2 regions of the Psychrobacillus sp. MER TA 171 genome follow, and region 1 is predicted to be linked to the other one. Evidence: riboswitches for the same ligand, from Rfam matches in the RefSeq annotation. Region 1 holds a riboswitch; the other holds the start of a gene.
The links. A riboswitch is a leader RNA that binds a small molecule or an ion and turns the genes downstream of it on or off. The one in region 1 is predicted to bind cobalamin.
Positions count from the first base shown of each region.

Region 1 (3,427 bases):
CACACCTAAATGCTGTGCCCGTTCTTCTCCAAAGAGCATTGCATTTAGCTCCCTACGGTTCAACCATAATAAAAGTGAACCAATTATTATAAACGGCAATGCCATTTGAACATAGCTCCAGCCACGCATAGAGACACTTCCAAGTAACCAACCGATAATTTGTCTCAGCTCTTCCCCTGTTAATGCAATCATTAAGGAAATGACTGAGCCGAGAAACGAGCTAAAGATAATGCCTGTTAAAATAATAGTTTCCATTTTCATCGCTCGATCAACAAGCTTCGCAAAGGATATGACGATCAGCATAGTGATTAACGCCCCTGCCATACTGAAAACAGGCAAGGTGAACATTCCTAAAAAAGGTACTGATATTCCAAAAAAGAGTGTAGCCACTGCACCAACTGATGCTCCGGACGACACTCCCAATGTATAAGGATCGGCTAGCGGATTTTTAAGCAGACTTTGAAAAGCTGCTCCCGCTATTGCCAGGGATGCTCCGACTAATCCTGCGAGTATAACTCGCGGCATGCGAATCTTCCAGACGATATTTGTTGCAATCGCATCTGTACCCGTATCCCATAAAGTACTGATCGGTACCTTTACAGATCCGACCGACACACCTAGCCAAATGGCTACGATTAACGTAGCCAGTGACAAGATATAACCGATCATTGATTTACTCACTAAATGCCTCCGGATAAATAGCCTTAGCCACTTCCTCTAGGCCTTCTACTAAACGTGGACCTGGACGACTCGTTGCATCCTCATCCACTTGTACCACCTCATCGTTTTGAATGGCAGTCACTGTGTCAAAGCCATCACGCTGCTTCACCTTTTCTACAATTCCTTCCACGTAGTCATAGGTGATTAACATTACATCTGGGTTACGGCTTACTATTTCCTCTGGGTTAACTTGAAACCAGCCATCTTGATCGGCCATAATGTTTTCTGCATTGACCATCGTCAAAATTTCTTGCATAAATGTCCCATTACCAGGAGTATAGATTTCTGGTACATCGGAAGTTTCTACGAATACTGTTTTCTTTGTCTCTACTTTTGCAACTTTTTCTTGAATTTCATCAACCTTTGCCTTCATATCCTCTATAACGGCTTGTGATTCCTCATATTTCCCCGTTGCTCGGCCAATTTGTTCAATAGTTGTATAGGTTAAGTTAAAATCCTTTGCATCCTGTACAACATATACCTTTACACCAGCATCTCGAAGCTGCTGTAATCCTGACTCTGCCATTGAAACAATGGATTCATGAGCGAATACGATATCCGGACTTAAAGAGATAATTTTTTCAATGTTATACTCCATGCCACCAATTTTTTCTTTTTCTAAGGCTTCCTTAGGGTAGCTCTCATAATCATTTACACCGATAATTTCATCATCTAGCCCTAAAGCAAATAGAATTTCCGTGTTACTCGGAATCATAGATATAATGGATGTCGGAGCTTCCTCTAGCGTAATTTCTTGTCCTACTGCATCCGTCAGTGTAAGTGGGAATGCCGTTTCTGAGTTACCAATTTCTTGGCTACTTTCTTTTTCTGTTGGAAGTGTCTCTTGCTCATTACAACCACCTAAAATCAGCAAGGTCATTCCAATAATTAACCACAGTTTCTTCATCCTTTATTCCTCCTAAATATAGACAACAAAAAATCCCCCATCCTAGGATGAGAGATAGATAGGTATAAATCAGCCACGAAAAACCGAAAGCGGACCTACACCAGACCTATCCGCGTAGGTAATGGGTGTGTACGTAAAGGCAGGTTTTCTGGCTTATGATGCATATGCATCACTTACAGTGGCGGGACCGCGCTGGACTTTAACCAGCTTCCCTTTTAACTCTAGTAACCGATAACTAGAGCACCTTTAAGCAAATGTTATTCTATTGTTTCTTGCATTTATTATACCTTATATTTAGATGTTGTCGAGTTGAAGTCGGTATTTGAAAAAGCATACATTTTATACATTTCAACAATACGAACGATTAATAAAGAATATTGAAGTTTATATGCTTTTAAATGTGGAAAGTAGAATAGATTTCCGCTCTGGCGGACGCTTTCCGCGGGGGGGAGCGATAAGCCCTCACCCATCGCTTACGCGCGTGGCTGTGAGGTCTTATCGCTCCGCCTGCCACTTCAATCAATAATTAGAAAAGGTTCATGGTTGATTGGTAAAGACTTCTTTATAATATATAAAACACAACTTTAACCTTAAAAAAGCTTAATATAGTAGTTTTTCATCGCGATTTTTTGTTTTCATCATTGTTTTTTTCAATCGTTTCTCGTACTTCTTTTAGTATTTTTTCGTTGCTTTTGATTGTTCTCGTGCTGTTTTCAGGATATTTGGTTTATTTTCTTCTTTCCATCCAGTCAAAAAGAACACCCTCTCTTAGTTGTGTACAACTGAAATTCGCTCCATCTTCTTAATATATCTAAAAACAAAGGGAATAATTGAATCAAAACATTTTGAGATAAATAATAATATAAAAAAACTTTTACTGAAATGAGCTTTAATCCATTACTACTTTTTTACCTGCTATTAATAAAAATCACAGTATACAATCCAATCTTGTTTGCGTTGATTAAAGAAAAAATAAAAACTACCACTATCAACTATATTGAATTGTGCCTTCGGATCGGAGCTTATTTGAAAAACAAATGGATATTCTTCACCGTATGAAACTCCACTCTGTGTATAAGTGGGGTACCCACCGATCTTATGCATAGGATAGATATCCTCCACGATGTCATCGTAATATTCAATATCCTCCTCCAATTCAAGACGTAAAATCTCATCTTGGACTTCCGTTTCTATATCTTCAGAATCCCAGGCAGGAGTATCGTTCTTAACCAATCTTGGCTGTAACGGAAAAGACTTTATCCTCGCAGATTGGTTATTTATTTTTTGTAATCCATTGAAGCTTGTATAGCAATTGATAATAAAAAAAGGCGCTAGGTTATCATCATTTAAATGATCATATACATTAAAGTCCATATAAATGGTGATTAGTTGAATATTTTCCAATTCCTCCGGTACGTAAGGGAGATTGTTTAAAAAAATTGTACTTAAAGGCTCGTACTGTGAAGGTATATTTTCTTCTTTTCCCCACATGACCTTTCCAATCCAGCTCTCTCCTAATTCTTCCGTTGGTCGATAACCACCCGTCTCAAAAATGGTAGCTTGCTTAAATAGTACTTTTTTTAATTGAGCAATGTTCATATAAATCCCCTCCTAAGCTAAGTAAGACTCCCAATCGTAATCTTCTATTTTATAGAAGACACCGTGGTCATTTCTTTCATATGCACATAGAGGTGGCTCATCAATAAAAGATAGAACAGAGTCATCTATATTTAAAATTACACCTATGGATATATACTGGAAATTATCAGAATTACTTAAAAATCTATCGTCTTCGTAACC
Region 1 covers NZ_JAMAWN010000001.1:13,819-17,245, reverse strand. Annotated here, with positions in the region: gene M3627_RS00080 (iron ABC transporter permease) at 1-669, opposite strand, end outside; gene M3627_RS00075 (ABC transporter substrate-binding protein) at 674-1,627, opposite strand; cobalamin riboswitch at 1,749-1,890, opposite strand; gene M3627_RS00070 (DUF1963 domain-containing protein) at 2,546-3,226, opposite strand; partial or broken gene M3627_RS00065 (immunity protein Imm33 domain-containing protein) at 3,239-3,427, opposite strand, start outside.

Region 2 (3,427 bases), on a different contig from region 1:
AAGCTTACTCATGAAAGTGGAAAGCTCGCTAAGGAAGGTGAGTTCTGTTATTGCAGCCACTGCTTTTACCGCAATAGGGGTTAATACACTTATCGGAGAGCAGTACTTATCGATTTTATTGACTGGAGAAGCATTCCAAGCACAATTTAAAAAGGTTGGTTTGGCCAATAAAAACTTAGCACGCGTAATGGAAGATGCTGGTACGGTTGTAAACCCCCTTGTACCATGGAGTGTATGTGGGATTTTCATAACGAATGTATTAGCCGTGACAACACTCGAGTACCTACCATTTGCATTTTTCTGCTTGCTTAGCCCGATCTTAACTATATTATTTGGATTTACTGGGAGAACATTAACTTATATCGAGGAAAAATAGTTTTACTCTAAATCCTCATTACTAATTTTATTTCGTAATGAGGGCTTGTTTGTTAATGAATAAATGTATTATGAACTCTTTGAGATTCATTGAAATAATTCGCCCATATAAATGTCAAAATAAATGACATCATAGACACTGCAGCGAATTCAAACCGTTCCTCATGATTCACTCCATATAATAGATTTGATATGTAAACAAATGCAAAGCCGAAAACAAATTTACACGCAGCAGTGGCAATATAATAAAGGATCATATGCTTTGGTAATGACCTTTTTTTCTTGAAAAAGTGAAAAATAAGGATTGTTGAGATGACTATTGTTAAAAGTAAAATAAGGGAGTAGACTACTATGGTTACACTTATGAAGATTTGCTGTCCTTTAGATACATCTAATTCAATCATCGTCACCCAAATGTTATTCGTAAGGTAGGTTATTAAGTGGCTGAAAAATCTAAGCAAATAGTGAAACGGTGCAAATAGCAGACCAATCAAGGGAAGAATGAGCCAACCATTGATTCCTGAGGGTCCATTATGTGGTTGGACAGATACATTAGTAACAGTCATTGAGAACTACCTCCTATCGTATGTTTACTTTACAAATGTATTCTTTACTCTCTTGGATTTACTAAAATAAGTAATCCAAATCGAGGTACTTATCATAGCCCGTATTACATTAAACATATAGTATTGGGATGTTAAAGGATCAGATCCAAACACATTCTCTATGATTTGCAAATTTATATAGCCAATGAGAATATCTATTATTAGCATGATGGTAAGGCAGGTAATCATTACCTTAGGGAAAAACGTTTTCTTTTTAAAGAAAAGTATGAGTAATACTATTACTGTAGATATTTGAGCAATACAAATGATGAGGTCTGTTATTACAAATGGTCCAAATAAAGGATGATAATATTCTCCACTCTTACTAGCTATACTCTCCCAACCTTCAGCCGTCAAAAAAGGGAAAACATCTATCATGAGATAGGCAATAATAACAAACGGTGAGGTAATTAGCCCGATAAGTGGAAGTATTAGCCAGCCCCCTATACCAACAGGTCCGTGTGGTAATAAGTCCTTAGATGTCAACCTAGTGGAATTGCTTGTAATCATATTTATAACCTCCTAAATTTAAGATATTTTACCATTTTTATAGGTCGCTACAATTATAATATACAGAAAATATTGGATTCGCAATTTTGTAACTGAGTTATTCTGAAAATAAGATGTAAGACCTAACTCATAGTCTTTTTACCTATGTACAAGTTTTAACACAATATGTTAGGGTATACAAGTAAACAAAACACAATATATAGTATTTATACGATAAAAAGGTACCATTATGGTTTAAAAGGGAATTCGGTGAGAAACCGAAGCTGTCCCCGCAACTGTAAGTGCGGACAACTGTTGATTATGCCACTGCGAAGTTTCGTGGGAAGGCCAATGGGAGGAAGATGCACGAGCCAGTAGACCTGCCTTTTTGTCGATGAAGCAACACTTTCTTCGGGGGTTGAGAGGTGGGGGCGAGAGACTCTATCTTAAAACGAACGATATGTCTTGTTGTTTCCTACTTTAAAATCATGAGCGATGACTCAGCCGAAGAGGCTAGAGGCATCGCTTTTTTGTATATAAGAGAATAGGGAGGAATTTAAATTGGCAATTATTACGAATACAGAAAAACAGCAGGTATTACAGCAGTTAATAGTAGAATTTGGGGGAGAAAAGATAGCTCCTTTAGTTAAGTCGAATCACAAGTGGTTACAAAAACACCCAGAAGGTACGATTGCGGCATGGTCTAAGGCTATGTCTCTAGAGGCACTTAGCTTTTTAGATGAACAGGAGCCATTTTGGATATTTGTGGCTGCACGTATTTATTTAGCAGAAGTATATTCGCAACAAGCAGAACGGAGAGGTACCACTGCTGATGCCGTCTATACAAAATTTGCAGAGAACGTACGGATCCTTTCTAAAAAGGGAATATATAATCCCTCTATTATGGAAAGCTATTCGAATGAGGAGTTAGTGCAGCTAGGAAATCTCCTTGTCGCCAAAAGAGATTCCCTATTTACCTACATAGCCTTAAAAACTCTTTTAGATCGCTATGTAGCGAAGGATTTTAATAAGGATATTGTAGAGCTGCCACAAGAGCGCTGGCTTGTTATAGCTATGACACTTATGAAGGACGAAAAAGAAAACCGTCTTGAAAAAATAAAAGAAGCTTATTGGGCAATGAGCAATTTATATATGACGGTTGCAACTCCAACTTTATCTAATGCTGGAAAGCCACATGGACAGCTCTCTAGCTGCTTTATTGACACGGTAGATGATAGTCTGCAAGGTATTTACGACAGTAATACAGACGTAGCCACTCTATCTAAATTTGGAGGGGGTATCGGTGTATACATGGGGAAGGTGCGTAGCCGTGGCTCTTCTATACGAGGATTCGTGGGAGCATCTAGTGGAGTTCTCCCTTGGATTAAACAGTTGAATAATACGGCAGTCAGCGTCGATCAGCTTGGACAACGACAAGGGGCCGTAGCTGTTTATTTGGATGCTTGGCATAAGGACATTTTTACGTTTTTAGATCTACGCCTAAACAATGGAGATGATCGCCTTCGAGCGCATGATATTTTCACAGGTATATGCTTGCCGGATTTATTTATGGAGAAGGTAGATGCAAGGGAGGAATGGCATTTATTTGATCCGCATGAGGTCCGTCAGGTAATGGGTTATTCTTTGGAGGATTTCTATGATGAAAAAAGAGGAGAAGGATCCTTCCGGGAAAAATACGAGGAATGTGTGAATGACCAACGCCTATCGCGAGAAACTGTACAAGCAATCGACTTGATGAAAAGAATTATGCGTTCTCAGTTAGAGACAGGGGTACCATATATGTTTTACCGAGATGAAGTAAATCGTAGCAACCCAAATAAGCATGAGGGAATGGTCTATAGTAGTAACCTCTGTACAGAAATTTTTCAAAATCAGAGCGCAACAACGTTTGAATCGATCCAGTTAGAGGATGATGTTATTGTCACTCGTAGAAAACC
Region 2 covers NZ_JAMAWN010000008.1:22,834-26,260, reverse strand. Annotated here, with positions in the region: gene nhaC (Na+/H+ antiporter NhaC) at 1-376, shown strand, start outside; gene M3627_RS09295 (DUF2569 domain-containing protein) at 429-941, opposite strand; gene M3627_RS09290 (DUF2569 family protein) at 966-1,490, opposite strand; cobalamin riboswitch at 1,693-1,871, shown strand; gene M3627_RS09285 (ribonucleoside-diphosphate reductase subunit alpha) at 2,031-3,427, shown strand, end outside.
Region 2: another riboswitch for cobalamin. It lies ahead of M3627_RS09285 (ribonucleoside-diphosphate reductase subunit alpha); the one in region 1 lies ahead of M3627_RS00075 (ABC transporter substrate-binding protein).